Regions from separate parts of the Natranaerobius thermophilus JW/NM-WN-LF genome, predicted to be linked through region 3. Evidence: riboswitches for the same ligand, from Rfam matches in the RefSeq annotation. Region 3 holds a riboswitch; each other region holds the start of a gene.
The links. A riboswitch is a leader RNA that binds a small molecule or an ion and turns the genes downstream of it on or off. The one in region 3 is predicted to bind cyclic di-GMP.

Region 1 (7,146 bases), 310 kb from region 3:
ACCTCCCACGGTAAGACGATTAACTTTCATTCCATGTACCCACATCATTTACACTGGTATGTCCGTGTAGTTGATTGGACTTCGTTTTGTATTGCAAACTCATCCCATACCTTATGCCTGATGATGTTCGTGTGCCTTGGGTCGGAATTTTGCCTTAAGCTTCCTTCAGATCCCACCTCACGATGGGCACCCTTGCTCTTGGCTAATGGTTGGTAACTACAAACCCCCATAGTGGACTTACACCACCTAGCTAATCGTCATGCATGGCGCACAATTTAGAAATTTCTTCTTGCATTTCTTCAGCCTGTTTGGCAAGCTGTTCACTGGCTTTAGCTATTTCATCCATACTTGCAGTTTGCTCCTCTACAGAAGAAGAAATTTCTTCAGTACTAGATGAATTCTCTTCAGCAATAGCAGATAAATCTTGTAATGCATCTATAATCTCTTGTTTCTTAGTATCCATTTCCCCTCCCGTATCTTGAAATTCTTCGGTTTTCTGCTTAATTTTTGATATTTTATCAGCAATATCTTGGAATTTATCTTTAGTGTTATCTACATTATTGTGTTGATTAGTTATCAACTCTTTAGTCTCTTCCATGGTATTGACTGTTTCTTCAGATTTTTCTTTTAATTCTTTAACAGCATTTTCTATTTCTTCCGAGTGTTTATTGCTTTGCTCCGCTAGCTTTCTAATCTCATCTGCAACTACAGCAAAACCTTTTCCATCTTCTCCGGCTCTGGCAGCTTCTATGCTTGCATTAAGGGCAAGTAAGTTTGTTTGTTCAGCTATATCTTTAATTGTATCAGTAACAGATTGTATCATGTTAGAACTCTCTTTAGTTTGGTTAACAACGTTATACATTGTATCAGTAGCTTCACTCACCTTTTCTGTTTCTGAAGTGAGACTATTTACTGTCTCTAAACCTTCATCTTTAGATTCAATCACTTCTTGAGTTATATCAATTAATTTTTGTACGTTTTCCTGGTCTGCATCAATAATTTCACCTAATTTTTGGGCACTATCTGAACATTTTTCTGTTTTTTCCGCTTGATTACTCGCTCCACTTGCTATATCTTCTACTGCTTTAGATACTTCGTTAGCAGCGCTGGTATTCTCTTCAGTATTTGCACTCAATTCTTCGGAGGAAGACGCTAACTGTTCACTGGTTTCTTTTATAGTTTTAATTAGTTCAGTGATTTTTGACTGCATTTGAACTAAAGCATTTGTTATAACACCAATTTCGTCTTGTCTTTTTAAATAATCATTAGCTTTATGTTCTTCATCAAAAGTGAAATCATATTCAGCAAGTTTATTAATTAACCCTGTCAAAACACCTATAGGTGCAATAATTTTATTTAGTACGATAACAGAAATGATTAAAAATATTATTACTAACAAACCAGAAAACATGATAAAATAAGTATTACCTTGATTGACAATATTATTGATATCTTCCACCGGTACACCCACAAACAACATTCCAATAGCTTCTCCGTTTTCATTTTCTATTGGGACATATACCGACTCATATGGTTTTCCTAATATTTCAGCTTCCCCTTCATAGTTATCCCCTTGTTCCAATACGGTTTCTGCTACTTGTTCTTCGGATTGAGTACCAACAATTCGTTCTCCGGTTTCGTCTGTAATGCTGGTAGCAACTCTCGTAGCCCCTTTAAATAAAGTGACTACAGCTCCCGTTCTTTCTTCGATATTATCCAAAGTTCCAGTCATTTGTTCTGCAGGTACAGTTCCTTTATATAACTCCTCATCTTGAATATGCCAGTTACCTGAGTACTCCTGTTCTAGTGCATAAAGGCCCATCTCTTGATCTCCTTGTAATTTTGCATTAACTGTTGTGTCTATTACATCTTCAATTATGTAATCATTTAAAAAATTTAAAGCTACTGCAATAATAACTACCATTATGATTACACCCACAACCAACTTATTTCTGATACTATTTACTAAAAACCTTTTCATTCAAATCACCTCCTGTAAAATAACTAGATAAACCATAAACTAAGACATTAGACCATCTTTTAGTTGTAAATTTATTAGATCTATGCACACCTCCTTTTTCCGAGATTCCCTATAAAAACAAACAATATAAAAAATACTGCCCCCAATAAAGAAGCAGTATAGCACCCACTTCCTTGGCGGCCCGACTGTCTTTACAAACTGTAAAGACTCGTAGCTTTGCGCCCCTACCTCACGATAGGTTTGCCCTTGTCAAGGATAAACTGTCAGTTTAAAATTATTTGACTGTAAATATCAATTTCTTGATCACAATATCAGCGTGTCATGATCTTCAAAAAAACTTCTACCAAACCAGGATCGAATTGAGTTCCAGCACATCTTTTAATTTCTGATAGTGCTGTTTGTTGGGAAACAGGTTTTTTATAGGTCCTACCATGAGTCATAGCATCATAAGCATCAACGATCAATAATATCCTTGCCAGTAACGGAATCTCTTCACCCTTTAATCCATTGGGATAGCCGTCGCCATCCCATCTTTCATGGTGAGAATTAATCTCCTCAGCAATGTGACATAAATTGTTTGAGTTTAAAGCTATACGTTTGCCAACTTCAGGATGTTTTTTAATAAGATGCCATTCTTTTTCTGTCAATGGTCCACGTTTTTTTAATATATCAGATGATATAATTACTTTACCTATATCGTGCATTGTCGCCAATAGGGACAGTCTGCATAATTCATCTTCATCTAAACCCAAAGCTTTTCCAAATTCATAACATAGATCTCTCATTCTCTTAGCATGTTCCTCTGTTTCACCACTATTTTCTTTTAATGTTCCTAATAAGATAGATATAATGTCATTTCTGACACTCGAATCTTCAACTAATTTATTCTTATACATTGAATCTTCTGCTTCTTTGAAAATTTCTTTAAAGGGTTTATCTATGTTTTCTTTTGTGGCTGTACCTACTGCAAAGTTTACCTTAATTGATTTTTTAACAATATTTTCACTTACTTCTCTAATCCTTTCCGCTATTTGATTAGCAGCTTGTTTATTTGTTTTTGGTAACAGTATGACAAACTCATCTCCACCCCACCGAGAAATAATATCTTCTTTTCTACAAGCTTTTCTTAAAGCATCAGCTACACGCTTCAAGGCCCTGTCCCCAACTTGATGACCATATGTGTCATTGATTAATTTTAAACCATTTACATCCGCTATAATTATACTGATTGGAAGTTGTGTTTTTACATCAAGTCGTGTTAATTCTTTTTCTAAATAAGCGCGATTATAGAGGCTTGTTAAACTATCATGGATGCTTAAATACCGAATTTCTTCTTCTTTCTTTTTACGTTCAGTTATATCATTGAAGATCACATAATTCCCTACTAACTCCTCTTTTATTTGAACTGGAATTATTTTAAGTAACACATCTACCGGTTTATCTGTTTTACTATAACAAGTTATTTCCGCAGTAATATTAGTTTCTCCATGACTGGTTTGCTCTTTATTCGCTATGTCAATTTTTAATACATCAAATATATTTTTCCATTTAATTTCATAAATACAATATCCAAATAATTCATGGAATTTTTCATTAATATCTATAACTTTATTCTCATTATCTACTTGTATAACTCCATCTGAGGAATTTTTATACAAGGATTCTAACCATTTTTCTGCCTGTTTTCTTTTTGTAATATCTTCATGAGCAACTACTACTTTGCGTTTTAATGAAGTATAAATTGTTTCATAATAAGGAGTTACTCGACAGATAAACCATCGTTCTACATCCGGTGAATGACAGGGATATTCAAATTCAAAATAATCCCTTTCATTGTTCATCACAGAACAAAGGCCATCAATAAAAAAACTGGCACTTTCGCAGCCATTTTCAACAGCTTTATAACACACGGATAAATAATTTATTCCTTGGCCATTTTTTTTTAAATCACCATTATTACGCTTGGCAAAATTTAACCAGGAATCATTAACCTGTTCTATGACTCCATTTTCATCCAAGAGACAAATATTAGCACTTAAAGAATTTAATATTCCTTTTATTTGATTGTGATTATTATTTGAATTAGCTGACATGTAGTAACCCCCTTAACTTAAAAGGATTTTTTTTGTATTTTACTAATTAACTTATAATCTCAAATTGACATTTTTAACTTTTGGTTAATTTTTATATTCTTGTTAATTAATTAACATTCCTGTAGGACTTATGCCCTATATTATTTATGTTTCGTTAAACAAACATCAAAGCGAGCACTTAAAAAACATTATAAATTATTTCAAAAATTACTCCCTCATTTTAAAAATCTCACAAAAACAAAAAAAGCGGGCTCCAAATCCTCGGAACCCGCAACTACATTAACTTTATCATGGTGCGCCTGGCAGGACTCGAACCTGCGGCACCCGGATTAGGAATCCGGTGCTCTGTCCCCTGAGCTACAAGCGCACCTTTTGAATTGCACTGGTCTCCTGACCAACCACAATCTCTTAATTCACATTTCTATTGTACAACAGCACAAGTCAATTATCAACTATAAAATTAACTCTCTAATCAGGGCTGGAGGCAATGTTCCGTAAGATAGCAGCTTATTGTGAAATTCTTTCAGATTGCTGTCACTTCCATGATGTTCCTTGTATTCGTTGATTATTTTCATTATTTCATGTTTACCTATCAAATAACTCATGGGCTGGGTTGGTGATTGTGTATAACGTCTAACCTCTGTAATGGCGCTATCCCTTTCTAGTAAGGCATTGTCAACCATATAATCCACAGCTTCCTGAAAGGACATTTTACCGGTATGCAAACCAGCATCAACTACAATTCTGGATGCTCTCCAGGCCTGGTCTTTCAACCTGTTCAGCTTAGTTTTGGGATCTTGAATGTAGCCCAATTCTTCCATTAGCTCTTCACAGTAAAACGCCCAACCTTCAGCAAATAAAGTGCTATTCGCTAGTTTCTTCACCTTTGACGGTGCTTTATTGGCGTGGCAAAGCTGCAAGTGATGGCCTGGATAAGCTTCGTGAAGTGCTGTTACCGGAACAGAATACCCATTGTGCTCACCCAGTAAAGCCTGTTTTTCTTCTTCAGGCTTGTCGGGATCAACAGGAGTTACCCAGAACCTACCCGTTTGGTCCCTGTCAAAGGGCCCGGGCTGCAAATAAGCAGCGTAAGGTATTAATGGCCTCATATATTCTGGTGTTTCTTCAATAATTAATTCCTCATCTTCGGGAATATCTACAAAATCCCGTTCTTTTACAAATTCCTTCACCTTTTGGCACTCTTGTTTATAGTAATCTAATAATTCCTCTTCAGTAGGACGCTCTTTCTTAGTCTCTTCTATCAACTCCTGCCAATCTTTATCAGGGTCTATTTCTTGCGCCAATCTATGGAGTTCCTTATGAGTTTCTTCAACCAGTTCTTTACCCTTTTCGTATAGGGCATCAGCATCATAATTTAAAAAGTGTGTTTCTTTTAAAAGTTCATCAAAAATTTCTTTTCCTACTGCAAATTCACCGGAAGCTGTTTCAGCTAACCTATCTAAGAAGTCGCCGTACTCATCCAGGGCATTAGCTACATTTTCAGCCTCGGCAATTACATCTTTTTTCATTGATGGTACTTCTTCTGCTATTTGTGGAATCACATCACCGAAGAAACTTTTAGCTCCTCTAAGATTTAACTGGGCCGTTTCCACAAATACAGAAGGCGGATTGGTAATTTGCTCTCTCCCTGCTTCTAATAGATCAGGGATCTGTTTCATCCTGGAGTGAATATCCTGCATTCGATCTTCTAAAGGTTTATATTCTCTGATCAATAATAGATACACACTTTGAATAGCCAAACTCACGTAACTGCTAGGATCCTTTTCATGATTTTTAATTTTTTCGATATCTCGTACTATATCTTTTAGCATAGCGTCCAAGAGCTTGTAATCAACCAACTTTTCTTTCGGTAGCATATCTTCTGATACCACACCCAATTTTAAAAGATAATCCTTGGCCTGCTCTAGTAATTCTTGTGTAGCTTCTTGGCTTTTGTCTTCTAGCTTGTGATCATAGCCCTGAATTCCAACAAAGGTAGCCATTGTTGGATTTTGCTTAAATAACCAGTCCAGTATCTCTTCAGTTAGTTCTTCCAACCTGTTCACTTCAGAAGGTACCATTTAAATCCCCCCATTTTCAATTAAATTTAGGAGTCAATGGTTCGTGTTCATTATAATGTTGGAGCATTAGCAGTAATTGATATATCGACCACTTTATGATATTAAAGTAATTAAAAGACAATCACCCTTATATATTATATATTCTTGAATAAAATCCATTATCCTGTTAATTTTTGAAAAATTCCCCAAATTTAATTATACCACTACCCAGTATGTCAAGGCAAGTAAGCCTATAATCAACACATAGATCCCAAATAATCCGTTCCAAACAACTCCTACTTTAAAAGGAGTTCTATGTACCAGTTCAGCCGTAATTAAAGTAGCTGCAGAAAAGGGGGATATCAGTAACGCCAGGGCACCGCCTAAAACAAAAGCAAAACCCAAATACGAAACTGGTACAGCATTACCCAAAGCCCCTAAACCTTCACCCAGAACCGTTATGGTTATTAGAGGATGAATACCGGTAATAGCCAGTAAGATAATTAGGACTGGAATAAGGTAAAGTATCCCTACGGTACCTGTGCCGCTAATTATAATCTCTAAAAAATTGGCCATTAACTGATCACTTTCCCCAATGGCCCCGGCAAAAAAACCAGCACCGAGAAATAAAACAACCTGCTGACCGTAATTTGGCAGTGAGTCATAAAATAATTCTTTAGATTTGATATAAAATGCCCTACCTTGATTAAGGGCCAAACTCCAGCCCCCAGCAAATATAATCGCTACTACTATAACCAGGTCCAGCATTCCAAAGGGAAGCAGTGCTTCTAGAAATACCAATATTAATATAAGAGAAAATAATATAATTATTAACTTTTTAATTAGAGAAGATGCAAAAATTGATAATGTACCTTGTTGACTTTCAGATTCGAATTGATAGCTTGCTAAATGAGAAGCCTGGGATTCTGTTATGGTATTGGATGTTTCAGTAGATCTACCGGGTCGATATATAATCAAAGCCAATAAAAGCCCCAAAATACTCACTACAATA
Region 2 (7,146 bases), 370 kb from region 3:
TATAGTTGTATTTTGTGCCCTTGGACCTAAATCCTGAATGATTCTTTCCTTCATTTCCCTAGCAGCACGATTTGTAAAAGTAAGGCATAAAATCTTGTTGGGATCAAAACCATTTACAATAGCATTGGCAGCTCTAAGGCTTATAACACTTGTTTTCCCTGTACCTACAGGTGCAGTAACCAAAAGAGAACCTTCTATTTGATTTACAGCCTGCTTTTGTGAATCATTTAATTTTCGAAACAGCTCTTCAACATGATAGTTTAGATGAGAAATCAAAACCACAACCCCTCCTGGATTAAACATCCTTACTTACTCAATTATAGCAAACTCCTGTTCGCCTAGAAAGTATAAAAAAACCTGGATGTTTGGCCTTAACAGGGCTAAACTCCAGGTCTAAAATAATTATCATCATCCGGTAGCTTCTTGACTAAAATTAGATTGTTCAGCTTCACCTTCAGCAACCTTTACAATAGTTACTTTGTTATATTTAGTTTCACGCAAATCGATATCGTAAGGCTGAATATCTTGTCCCTTTTCCTTAATAATTCTTACCCTAGGGCGCAAGCTATAGCTTTCAAAGTTTTCAATAACTAAGCCTTGCCTTCCGTCATTTAAAACAACTTCGGAACCTACAGGAAAAGCAGCCACTTTTTTGAAAAAGTGTCCTACTACTCGTTTATCAAATAACGAACCCGCTCCTCCTAGAATATACTCCATAGCTTCTGAAGGAACAACTCCTTTTCTATAAGGTCTATCAGATATCAAGGCATCAAAGACATCAACTACACTGACTATGCGACTGAATACGTGGATATCTTCTCCTGCTTTTCCATTGGGATACCCTTCCCCATTATATCTCTCATGATGTTGCAAAATTACAATTTTAGCAGTAGATGGGATTTGTTCTTGGTCTTTTAATTTTTCGTAACCTTGTTGAGAATGGGTTTTTACCTGTTCATATTCTTCTTCTGTCAGTTTCCCTTCCTTGTTTAATATATCATTGGATATTTCCAGTTTTCCGACATCATGCAGAAGAGCACCTAAACCCAGCTTGTATAAATCATATGAATTAAATCCCATGGACATTCCCACAATCATTGATAAAATAGCCACATTTACTGAATGATGAAATAAGTATTCATTATACATTTTCATGTCAATAATATCCACTATAGAATTTTTACGATCTAAGACATCTTCCATTATTTTATTCAATACACTTTTTATATCATCAACTTGATTTTCTAAGGAAACTTTATTATCCACTTTTTTAAAGGTGTCTTTAATTTCTTCTACTGCCTCACGTTTCAATTCTTCATTAATCAGATCGTTAACTTCTACATCTTCTAAAAGCTCATCCTGTATATAAACAGCATTGTATCCTAATTCTTTGATTTTAGGTATGTATTTCTCTTTTAAGGTAGCCCCTTCTTGTAACAGTCTGGTTCCATTGCTACTGTATACGGGTCTAGCTAATACCATTCCATTTTCAATATCTTCTACATGTACCCTTCTCAAATCAAAACCTCCTTCAGATACTTAATCTGATTGCTAGACTAGATAGTTAAACCATTATAATTATTAGATAATTAAAAAGCCCCGGTAAGCGGGGCTAATTTTTATATACATGTATGGACAAGCTTACAAACTTTATTACTAAAAAAGTCCTAAACAAGTTATAGTATCGCAAGATAAACTTGATTTTTTTAGGTTATCCTGCGGCAGCCTGGCAGTCCTAGCAATTTAATTATATATACAATAAAGTGCCTTAGACCCATGGCTTTGCGTCCCTAACTTTCATTAGGTTTGCCCCGATAACAAGCTATCTTATTTTAATTCCCCGATGTTACTATTTTAACAAAGTTTCTCGAAATTGCATTAGGACTTAATTATCATTTTTTGAGAAATTTCGACAATTATCAACGAGGGTTTGTTAAACTTTTGCTAGAACATATAACATATATACAAAATGCCAAAACTAGTAAATTTTTATTAATTTAAGGAGTGAGCTTAATGATTCATAAAGAAAGAATAGAAATCCTCCAAGAAGTACAAACACCAGCTCAAGAAGGAAAATACGTACTCTACTGGATGCAAAAAGCACAACGAACTCATTACAATCATGCACTTGAATATGCTATCGAACAGGCCAACAAGCTCAACTTACCCCTGATCGTTTATTTTGGCTTGTACGAACAATTTCCTTATGCTAGTTCAAGACATTTTCAGTTCATGCTTCAAGGATTACAGGATGTCGCCGAAAACTTGGCGAAAAGAAATATCAAAATGATTATAAAGAGAACTTTTCCTCCTTATGGGGCAATTGAATTAGCAAAAGATGCTTCTATGATTGTAGTTGACAAGGGGTATCTTAAATTTGAAAAGGACTGGAAAGAAATACTCTCACATCAGTTAAGCTGTCCTATTCACCAAATTGAAACCGACGCCGTTATACCGGTGAATACAGCCTCTTCGAAAGAAGAGTATGCTGCCTATACATTGCGAAAAAAGCTCTTAAAAATGCTTGACATTTTCCTCACTCCTTTGATTTCAAGGAATCCAAATTTTAATTCCTTTGAGATAACAAATCTAGAACAATATAATGATATAGATATTTATACTAAAAGTGCTTCCGAAATTCTAGAGGAATTAGACATCCATCGAGAAGTACAACCCGTAACAGATATTAAAGGAGGAGAAAATCAAGCTCTAGAACAATTATCCGGGTTTTTGAACCAAGGAAAAGGTTTGGAGCTCTATATTCAAAAAAAGAATGACCCTAGTGTTCAGGCCACTTCAAAATTAAGCCCTTATTTACATTTTGGCCAAATTTCACCTTTATTTATCGCACTAGAAGTACTTAAATTTACCCAAGATTATAATCATGAATTTCTAGAACAATTAATAGTCAGAAGAGAGTTGAGCCTTAACCTGATTGAGAAAAATATTAATTATCTTACTTTATCACCACTGCCTCAGTGGTCTATAAAAACTCTAAATGAACACCGCAATGACCCGCGAAATAACTTTTATACCTTAGAAGAAATAGAAGCCGCTAACACACATGATAAATACTTTAATGCAGCCCAAAAAGAACTTATGTCCAGGGGAACAATTCATAATTATATCCGTATGTACTGGGGGAAAAAGATCATAGAGTGGTCCCAAACGCCAGAAGAAGCTCATAATACCCTCTGTCACTTGAATGACAAATATGCCCTAGACGGTCGTGATCCCAATGGTTACGCCAATATATTATGGTGTTTTGGCAAACACGACCGACCATTCCAAGAGAGGCAAATTTTTGGGAAAGTAAGGTATATGGGAGTTAATGCATTAAAGAGAAATGGCAAACCTGACCAATATGTGGCTACTTGGGTCTAGAAGACTTGCCAGAGTCCTCCAAACTAATCAATTCTTCTGGAAAAGGGGCAAAAAAATACTGACTCAAGAGATAGCTTTGCTCGTATTTAATAGCCCAAGATCTAAATATATTTATTGGGACAGATAATGGCAGTTGATTTTCACGATATTTTTCAATAGTATCGAGCAGAAATGATTTTTCATCACTACTAGCTTCATCCTTGAAAAAGCCCATTATATGCATGAGTACATTGACTTTACGACCTGGAGTATTTTCTCCCTGAAACATCTTATAGAGTAGAGTTTCATATTCTGAAAATAGTTCCTTAGTAGAATAGTTATCTTGATTTGCCAAAAGACGACCTAACTCATTTTTAACACTTTCGTTATAAGACATAAATAAAAATTTATGGTCAGCATGAAATTTAATTAATTCTTTGACTAATTCACTGGATTTAATCTCTGCAAATCTTGCCAGGCTAAAGATTTTAGTTAAGAAGTTCTCTCTTATGATACGATTTTTCAACCGGCCTTCATCTTCAACAGGAAGGTTGGGCCATTGTTCTAATAAACATTCACTAAATAGTCCAGCCCCTCTTTTAGAGGTGATGTTACTGGTTTTCTCAGCATAAATTTTGGCATCTTTCAAAGCACATGATGGAGATCTAGTTTTAAGAATTGCTCCTTGTAAGTTATCTACAGTAGAGAGATAATCATAAGCGAAGTCTTTCATCTCCTGGGTCAAATCTGAACCCGTGTCTTGTTGATACAAGCCATGACCCTCTCGTGATTCATATAGTCTCAATGTCTTACGGGGTGTTCCTAAACCCAGTTCTTCCTCAGGGCATACCGGTACGAACTTAACAAAGCCCTGTAATTGATCAATCAAATTCTCTCGGAACATGCTTCCATCAAATCTGCAAGGGGCAAATCCTAAACATCTACTGATAAGCACACGCGGAGTCACTTTCTTGTGAGACTCCAGTTGCTGTTTTTTTGTTGAACTGTTCTTATTATCTTGACTCAATTTATAAGCCCCCTTTATTACTTGAATTTAGGTTTATTTAAAACAATAACTACTAGTAATTATTTCTAGTTATATTAAAAAAAACCTTTAATAGCTGGTATTTTTTTGGACAAACTAGTAGAATTAAGGGAAGGAAAAGAAAAAGCATACTATTTAGATTAATTTTTAGATTATCTAACAGAAAGGAAGGTCTTATGTCAGCTAATTACAGCAGTGTCAATAACAGATCCGAAGCCAATAGTATTAAAAGTAGATACAAAGCACGTAAAGAACAATTCGCAAGTGAATCAAAAGCACTTTCTAACAAAATGAATCTAATATCTAATTTAAGGTTACTAACCGTTGTTTTAGGTATTGGGTTAACTGGCTATTTGTTTTATATTGGGAATTATGTAGTCAGTTTTTTCTCTCTAATCATTTTTACAACAATTTTCATATTTCTGGTCATCAGATATCGTGTATTAACAAATAAGCGAAATTATGCCTGGGCCCTTGCCGATATTAATGAGCGTTCTCTTATCAGATTAAAGGGGAGTTGGAATAGTTTTGAGGATACTGGTAATGAATTTTTAGACCATGATCATCCCTATGCAGAAGATCTAGATATCTTCGGACAAAATTCCCTTTTCCAGTGGATAAATACCACTACTACCTTTTCGGGAAGGCATAAATTAAAGACCATGTTAACACAACCATGTAATAAGATAGAAGAGATACAAGCAAGGCAAAGGTCCATTCAGGAATTAGCCGAGAAACTCCATTGGCGTCAACATTTAGAAGCTTTAGGGAAACAACCCGAATACGAACACCGCAATAACAAAGAACTCCAAGTTGATCCCCTTAATTTAATATCATGGGCAAAAACACAAAACCCCTTTTATTTAAAAACTTGGCTTAAGGTGATCGTGAATCTACTACCCTTAATAACTCTAAGTTTTATAATCGCAGCAATTATGACTGGAGTCACTTATATTTTTCCTATAATTATGATTGCACTACACATATTGATCCTTACTTATGATTACTCTAATCGCATTAGCGAGTTCAGCTTGATCTCAGGCTTTAATGAAAAATTGTCGGCTTACAAAGATATTTTAACAGCCATAGAAACAGAACAATTTCATGGAAGTATGTTAACAAAACTACAGGATACAATATTAAATTCCAAAACGGGGACAAATGCTTCGGATCGTCTAAAGCTCCTTGACGAGATAATGGAATTCATTTCGCATCGCTCAGGCCAGTTTTATATTATATTTAATATCTTATTTCTATTGGATTATCGATGGCAAATTTCTTTAGAACATTGGAAACATCAATCAGGAGATGAGCTTGAACAATGGTTTGATATTTTGGGAGATTTTGAAGCCCTGAGTAGTTTAGCGATAATTCCATGTGATCATCCTGATTGGGCTCAACCTGAGATCACAGCAGAACCTGGTCTATTTCAGGCCGAACAAATAGGCCACCCTTTATTAACAGAACATCGAGTTTGCAACGATATTGATATGGGTTCAAGTACAAATAGTTTACTAATTACGGGTTCCAATATGTCTGGTAAAAGTACTTTACTCAGAACAGCTGGAATCAATCTGGTACTAGCATATTTGGGTGCTCCCGTTTGTGCAAATACTATGCAGGCGTCATTAATGAAAATTTATACATGTATGAGAGTTAGCGATAATTTAGAAAAGAATTTATCTTCTTTTTATGCCGAACTACTTAGAATTAAACATATAGTTAAAAGTGCTGAACAGATACCAGTTTTTTATTTATTAGACGAGATTTTTAAAGGGACTAATTCTCGTGACCGACATACTGGTGCTAGAGCTGTAATTAAAAAATTACAATCAGAAGGTGCCCTGGGCCTTGTTTCAACACACGATCTAGAATTAGGTGCCCTGGAGAGTCAAAACACAAGTATAAAAAATTACCATTTCAGAGAGTACTATCAAAATGGTGAAATTTACTTTGATTATATTTTGAGACCTGGGTTGGCTCCTACTACTAATGCTATTTATCTAATGAAAATGGCAGGCATCGATCCAGATGAAGAAGATTTGGGTTAAATATGATACCATAAAAAAACCGGGGAGCCCCGGTTTTTTTATGGTCTAAGTCTCTGACAAGCTTTTCTTTAATAGATCTAATCTGTAACGGCTTACCAAAGCTGTTTTGTCAAAGTTTTCAAAATAAGCCTCGTAAAATTTTTGTGAAATTGCTGTAATTTTTCTAATTTTGTGTTTGTTTACGATATAAGAACGGTGAGACCTGACAAAATTGATATCTAACATTTCTTCAAGTTCATTTAATGTCTTTGATACTTGATAAACTTCGTCGTCTTCTAAGTATATACTTACTTTTTTCTGCTCTTTTATTTTTTCCAAAAATAGAATTTTATGCATTGGAATCTGTAATACTTCACCTGGTTCATCCAAAATTAATTTTTTGTAACTTAAATTAGCTTTAATCCTTTCCACTATATTGTTAACTGATTCTAATAAATTTTCTTCTCCTACTGGTTTAACAAAATAGTCATATGGATGGACTTCAAAGGATTTTAAAGCGTATTGAGAATAAGCAGTTACAAATATAAATTCCATTTCCGGGTTTATTTGTTGGGCAGTCCGAGAGGCTTCCAGGCCATTAATGTATTGTTCAGGCAGTTCTATGTCTATTAAACCTATTTGAGGTAATTCTGACCCTACAATTTCTAGTGCCTCGTTAACATCTCCGGTAGCATAGACCTCATCAAT
Region 3 (7,146 bases):
AGAAAAAATTAACAAAACGCATATTATATTAATCGGAATTGCTTTGTTTTTAATGATAATGTTAATTATTTACACAAAATTATGTGCACTCCCATTCTGAATAAGTCTAGGAACATAATCTAATTTATTAACATATTTAAATGTTTGTTAAGGGTTTGTAGCCTTTTATGTAGATTGGGCTGTTCAATTAACTTTGAACAGCCCAATTAAATGTAAGTGTCATCATTCTTATTCCTACGGCACACATAAAATCGGAGCACGGAGAAAAGACCGTCAATATCGCAATATGAGTCTTATTAATACGAAAACTTATTTATTTCTTCTTGCATTTCTTCAGCTAATTTTGTCAATTGTTCACTGGCTGAAGCGATTTCATCCATACTTGCAGTTTGTTCTTCCACAGTTGATGAAATTTCTTCAGTACTTGATGAGTTTTCTTCAGCTATTGAAGACAGGTCTTGTAGTGCGTTTATAATCTCTTGTTTCTTATTATTCATTTCTTTTCCAAATTCATTGAGTTCGGATAACTGACTTTCTACTCCTTCTATGGCATTAGAAATTCCATCGAACTTGGAACCGGTTTCTTCCACATAAACACTTTGTTCTTTTATTATTTGCTTTACATTTTCCATTGTTTTAACTGCATCATTTGCCTGTTTATTTAACCCATCGATATTGTTCAAGATATTTTCTGAGTATTCATTTGACTTTTCTGCAAGTTGTCTAATTTCGTTAGCTACCACTGCAAAACCTTGTCCATGCTCGCCTGCCCGAGCAGCTTCAATACTGGCGTTAAGGGCTAATAAGTTTGTTTGCTCAGCTATATCTGTTATGTGACTACTTGCTTCTTTAATCTCTTGGGTTCTTGAGTGAGTTTTTTCAATTACTTCTGTGATTTCTTTGATGGCACTGTTAGTCTCATTTGTTTTTTCGTGCAAGTTTTTAACTGCTTCAGTACCCTCTTCTTTTTTATTGGTTACTTCTTCAATAGCTTGATTTAAACTATCTACACAGCTCTGTTCTTTTTCAATGATTTTTCCAAGTTCTTCAGTAACATTAGAGCTTTGATCTGTTTTCTCGGCTTGGCTGGTGGCACCTTGAGCAATTTCTTCTACTGCCTTTGAAACTTCATTAGCTGCACTGGTATTTTCTTCGGCGTTTGCACTTAATTCCTCTGCCGAGGAAGTGACCTGGTTTGATTTATCATTAATATTTTTAATCAACTGTACAACTGCTTCTTGCATGTTCATCATGGCTTTAGCCATTTTACCTATTTCATCTGAACGTTTTAAATAACTATTAGTATTATCTTCTTCACTTGATGATAAATCTAATGTGGAAAATTTATCTAACAAAGAGGTCAACCCTTTAATTGGCTTAACAATTTTATTGATTGCAATATAAAAGAGTATTAAGGCGATAATAATTATTATGGAAGAGAAAAAAATAAAACTCATATTTCCTTGATTGATCAAGTTATTGACATCATCAATGGGCACACCTGTGAACCAAATACCGATTTCTTCACCTTCGGGATTTTCTATAGGAGAATACATAACTTCATGGGGGGTTCCTAAAATTTCTATTTGACCAGTAAACCGTTCTCCTTCTTCCAAAACAGTCTGGGATACTTCTTCATCAACTTGAGTTCCGATTGCCCTTTCTCCTTCACTATCTGTAAGATTACTAGCCACACTGGTGTCACCTTTGAAAATAGTTGCTACAGATCCGGTACTTTCTTGGATATTATCTAAAGTTCCTGTCATTTCATCTGCAGTTACATTTCCTTTATATAATTCGTCTCCTAATATATGCCAATTTCCGCTAAAGTTGTTTTCAACGACTCTTAGTCCCATCTCATGGTCTCCCTCTAATTTATCATTAACTGTGGTTTCTACTATATCTTCGATAGTATAGTTATTTAATAGTATTAGGGCAACTACCATAATAATTGTCAAGGCTACGACTCCTGATATTAACCTGTTCTTAATACTTCTTTGGACTAACTTTTTCATATTTTTCCTCCCTCCTTATAATTTGGTATATATTGTCTAATATTGTCTGGTAATATTGTACTTTAACTTTAAAATTATTTCTATAAAACTTTTCTCTTATGTTTTATAGAGTAGTGTGGAAAAATAATACAATAGTCCTAAAGGATTTTGTCTATTTAACTAGAAAGTTAATAATAACAGAACCAATATTACAATATTTTAATTTAAAATACTATAATTCTTTCTTGAAAATGGCAAACCTGCCGTGAGGTGGGGGCGCAAAGCCACGAGTCTTTTGTTGACAAAACGTCAATAAAAGACAGTCGGGTTGCCAAGGAAGAAGTAAGCAGAAGCTACTTCTTCGTGAAGTAGCTTTTTTTAACCTAAACTCTCAAAGAAGTAATTCTAAGGAAGTGATAATGTGGAAGTTACTTTAAGTTTAGATAAAGATCCCAATATTCCGATAGAATATGTTGAAATAATCGGAAATTTCACTAAATATCAAAATAGTTTGCTAATGGAAGAAGATAAAGACTGTTGGTTAAAAACGATAAAACTGCCACCGGGTGAACATTTGTATGCCTTTTTAATAAATGGAAATTTGAGACTTAATGATCCTAAAGCTAATATTTATATGCTAGACAACGATGATCAGATTTGGTCAGTCATAATAATCAATGAACGAGGGGAAAGGTTGTACAATAACCAAAAATATAGTGTCCATATTGAAGAGTATAAATTATCCTCAGTAATGTCCGAAAAACCAATAAAGAATCATAAAAGGCAGTATGATAGATTTTTGGATCAAAAAATTGTTGCCAGGTTTTTGTTTACACAAGTTACTGGACTTCATTCGATTACTACAGCATGGTATACACCTCAAGGAAATTTATTTCAAGTTAGTGAAAACTATCTTATTGAAACTAATTCTAAAGAAACTCAAACAAAGATGTTGTGGTTTTGGTTAGATTTGAGAAATTCAAAGCATCAACTACCCTGCGGGTTATGGACTTTAAAATTGTTTGTGGATGGAGCATTTATTTTAGAAGATAAATTTCAATTATTAGAAAAAGGTTATTATTCTATAAGGGGGGATGTTTAATGACTATTATTGAAGGAGGAGGTAGGTTAACAGGGTTAGTTACAGAGAGAATTCAATCAATCCAGCCCCAACAAACTCAAGAATCAAAATCAACAGATAAACAGGTTGATGATCAGCAAAATACACAAGCAAAAGAAATTCAAAAAACACAAGAAGAGGTAGAAACTAAAGATACGAAGACTAATCAAGAAGACAAAGGAGTTATCGATACAATTACTACTCGTGTTAGAGAAGGGGTTGAAACAGCTGCTGATACTGCTAGAGAAACTGTAAAAACAGCAGTATCGGTAGGAGAACAGGTTAAAGATGGCATAGTTCAAATTGGAGAAACTGTTCAGGAAACAACGCAAGAAGTTACAGAAACTATTCAGGAAACTAGAGACAATGTTAAAACTGAAGTAAATAAGACAGCAGAACAAGTTGAACACAGTTATGATGAGATAAGGGAAAGTGCTACAGAAATACGAGATGTTGCTGGTGAAATGAGAAGTTCAGCTAGAGATATAGCTTCAACGGGGGTAGAAACTGCAGTTACTGTTGGTAAAGATGTTGCCAAAACTGCAGGAGCCGTAGCTCGAGGAGTAAATCATGTGGCAGAAGGCTTTAAAGAGGGGGATGGTGTTGTAGATAGAGCCGTCGGGGTTTACCAAGGATTCCAAGAGTTTTCAGAAGTTAAAGAACCATTTAATAGAATTCCTGATACAATTAGCAGTGGACATGCCGAAATAGAGAATCATATTGAGGATATTGAAAGTAATTACGAGATAGTTAGAAACGAAGGGGAAAATGTTAAAGAAAATACAGTTTCTATTGGAGAAGATATAACCCAAACTGCTTCAACAATCAAAGAGGAAATGGTTTCTGGTGGACAGGAATTTGCTTCAAATATTCAGCAAGGAGCTGAAGATGTCTATCAAATAGTCTCGGGAAATATAGGCGGCTCTTTCTTGTCACAAAAAGCTTGATTGATATCTTATGATTTTAACCAATATTGTTCAACCTGATTCGGATTATTCGGGTCAGGTTTTTTTTTGACTGTATGATGCTAATTTAAACTTTAGTAAGAATATTAACAAGTATTAATATTTTAGAAAATAAATGTTATAATAAATTTATGGGAATTTTCGACAAATTTTAACAAAAAATTATTGATTTAGTAAGATTTATACGTGGGGGGGGGCTTAGTATATGAACGACTTAAAAAGCGATGTTAATAGAATTACTGACCACATAAATAAAGAATTGAAAGTAAAAGAACAGGCTATAAATTCGTCCATTAATGCCATTGCCTTTACGGATTTGGAAGGATATATCACTTATGTCAATCAATCCTTTTTAGATTTGTGGGGGTATGAAGAAGAACAAGAAATTTTAGGCCGGTCCGCTCTGGAGTTTTGGAAAAACATTGACAAAACCCAAAAGATTTTGGATGAGCTTTTTGAAAAGGGGACTTGGGTTGGCGAATTGATTGCCCGAAAAAAAGATGGAGAATTGTTTGATGTTCACTTGTCTGCCTCTTTAGTTGAGGATGAGCAGGGCAAGCCTTTAAAATTAGTGGGTTCTTTTATAGATATTAGTAAGCAAAAACGGGCAGAGGACAAGCTTCTTCGGGAAAAGGCTAGGTATCAGGCTTTAATAGAAGAGCAGTTAGAGCTGGTGTGCAGGTGGCTTCCTGATACCACTTTAACCTTTGTTAACAAATCTTATTGTAATTTTTTTGGTCAGACAAAACATGATTTGCTGGGAAAAAAGTGGATAGAGTTTGTCCCTGAGCAGGAAAGAGATAAAGTTTGGCAAAAATATCAAAACCTTACGAATAACCCCAGGGTTCTTTCATACGAACATCAGGTTACCGGTGCCGATGGGAAAGCTTATTGGCAGCACTGGATTGATTGCCCTATTTTTAATGACATGGGTGAGCTAGTTGAATTTCAGTCAGTAGCCCGAGATGTTACTGTACGCAGAAATAAGGATGAAAAAATTCAGTACTTAAGTTTTCACGATAGTTTAACTGGACTGTATAATCGTGCTTATTTAGAAGGTGAACTAACTCGCTTGGATGGTGAAACCCGAAAAGGAAGTAGCAGTTATTTCCCTATTAGTGTGATAATGGCAGATTTAAATGGACTTAAAATGATTAATGATTCTTACGGCCATCATGTTGGTGATGAAATGTTACTAAAGGTAGCTCAGATTTTGCATGAATCATGTGATGAATCATCTCGTAAAAAAGCTGAAATTGCCAGGTGGGGAGGAGATGAGTTTGTAATCCTACTCCCGGATATTACGGATGAAGAAGCTAGGGACATATGTAAGGTAATAAATTATAAATGCAAGGGTACTTATGTGAAAAACATCCCCCTCTCTCTGGCAGTGGGTACGGCAACTAAAGAGAGTATTCAGGAGGACATGATGGAAGTTCTTACTAGGGCAGAAAATGATATGTACAAGTTAAAACTGGCCGAGAGCCGAAGTGCCCGAAGCGATGTTGTGAATGCCCTCTTAAAAGCCTTAGAAGCCAAGAGCTTTGAAACAGAAAGCCATGCCCGGCGCATGTTGATGATGGCACGAGAAATTGGCAAACAAATTGGTTTATCTCATTCAGAACTGAACCGGCTAAACCTTTTGATAACCCTCCACGATATCGGTAAAATCAATATCCCTGAAGAAGTGCTTACTAAAAATGGGACATTAAATGAAGACGAGTGGACAATCATGAAAAAACATCCCGAGATAGGTTACAGAATTGCTATAGCTACTGAAGAATTTGCTCATGTTGCCGAAGAAATCCTGTCCCATCATGAACACTGGGATGGTTCAGGTTATCCCAGGGGATTATCAGGGGAGGAGATCCCCCTTCTGGCCAGAATTGCTGCCATTGCCGATGCTTATGAAGTGATGAGTAATGGTAGGCCTTACAAAGAGCCAATGGGTGAAAAAGAAATTGTCGCTGAATTTAAGCGATGTGCGGGAACTCAGTTTGATCCAAAATTGGTTGAAATATTTCTAGAGCTATTGAGGGGGGGTAACATTAATGAATAATTTAGACAAGAAAGCTAATTTATTCACAGTGGTTTTGGTAGTTGTTTTTTCAACATTTTACATCATGGGACATGTGGCTTCATACTTTGAGGGTGATCGGAGTAATGAAGAAATAATTATATTAATTGGAGTAACATTAATAACTTTAGTTATAGTGGGTATCAGGTTTTTTTTAAATAGTAACGACTTATATATAAGATATATTGCCTTGATAGGAATTTTAGCTTTGTATGTAATTACAAATTATTTTGGCTTATACAGTATTACTTTTATGACCTTGTGTCCGGTATTATTAATAGCTGTTGTATATCAAGATAGGAAGTATGCTTTAATTTCTGGTACTTTATCTGCAGTAATATTGATTTTCTATTACTTTTACAATCAATATAATACGCAAACATCGGCAGAATTAATAACTGCTATACTAACTATGGTAGCGTTTCTAATAGGAATATTTTTTGTCACTAAAATTGCCAGCGAATCTAAAAGTGAACTTGACATAGCTGTTAAAAGCCAACAGGAAAAAACTGAAGACTTAACTAGGGTGGTAGAAAAAATTGATAACACAAGCGATAGTGCCCAAGAAATTTCTCAAAAAGTTAATAGCTACATAAGTGATGTTTCAACTGCCATGGGTGAAGTGAGTTCTGGTATTGATGAGGTAGCCCAGGGAGCCCAAGAAAATGCTAGTACAATTAGCGAAACCAAAAAAGCAGTTGAAGATATATCTAAGTCTGCTCAGAGTGTGGCGGAATCGTCGGAAACCATTGCCGATAAAAGTTCGACCGTAAGATCAAATGTAGAGACTTCTAAAAGCTATGCGGAAGAAACTTTTAACCAAATGCAGGTGGTTAACCAGGGAAGAGAAGCTACTTTAGAGAAAACTCAAAAAACTGTGGATTCAATTGATAAGGTTAGAGAATTTGTTGATAAGATTGATGAAATTTCCGAGCAAACCAATCTATTATCACTGAATGCATCAATTGAAGCGGCCAGAGCCGGTGAAGA

Region 1: it holds a riboswitch for cyclic di-GMP, as region 3 does, so the genes downstream of both, NTHER_RS11110 (methyl-accepting chemotaxis protein) here and NTHER_RS12420 (glycogen-binding domain-containing protein) in region 3, are expected to answer to the same signal.
Region 2: it holds a riboswitch for cyclic di-GMP, as region 3 does, so the genes downstream of both, NTHER_RS10870 (HD-GYP domain-containing protein) here and NTHER_RS12420 (glycogen-binding domain-containing protein) in region 3, are expected to answer to the same signal.

What each region holds. Positions count from the first base shown of each region.
Region 1 is NC_010718.1:2,316,846-2,323,991, forward strand. It holds gene NTHER_RS11110 (methyl-accepting chemotaxis protein) at 251-1,981, opposite strand; cyclic di-GMP riboswitch class I at 2,154-2,236, opposite strand; gene NTHER_RS11115 (diguanylate cyclase) at 2,293-4,074, opposite strand; tRNA gene NTHER_RS11120 (tRNA-Arg) at 4,366-4,441, opposite strand; gene NTHER_RS11125 (DUF885 domain-containing protein) at 4,527-6,155, opposite strand; gene NTHER_RS11130 (hypothetical protein) at 6,351-7,146, opposite strand, start outside.
Region 2 is NC_010718.1:2,258,943-2,266,088, forward strand. It holds gene NTHER_RS10865 (3'-5' exonuclease) at 1-276, opposite strand, end outside; gene NTHER_RS10870 (HD-GYP domain-containing protein) at 409-1,518, opposite strand; cyclic di-GMP riboswitch class I at 1,718-1,821, opposite strand; gene NTHER_RS10875 (deoxyribodipyrimidine photo-lyase) at 2,014-3,384, shown strand; gene NTHER_RS10880 (YbgA family protein) at 3,371-4,390, opposite strand; gene NTHER_RS10885 (MutS family DNA mismatch repair protein) at 4,585-6,459, shown strand; gene NTHER_RS10890 (LytR/AlgR family response regulator transcription factor) at 6,505-7,146, opposite strand, start outside.
Region 3 is NC_010718.1:2,628,482-2,635,627, reverse strand. It holds gene NTHER_RS12425 (methyl-accepting chemotaxis protein) at 297-2,015, opposite strand; cyclic di-GMP riboswitch class I at 2,238-2,330, shown strand; gene NTHER_RS12420 (glycogen-binding domain-containing protein) at 2,416-3,096, shown strand; gene NTHER_RS12415 (hypothetical protein) at 3,096-4,061, shown strand; gene NTHER_RS12410 (sensor domain-containing diguanylate cyclase/phosphohydrolase) at 4,285-6,138, shown strand; gene NTHER_RS12405 (methyl-accepting chemotaxis protein) at 6,131-7,146, shown strand, end outside.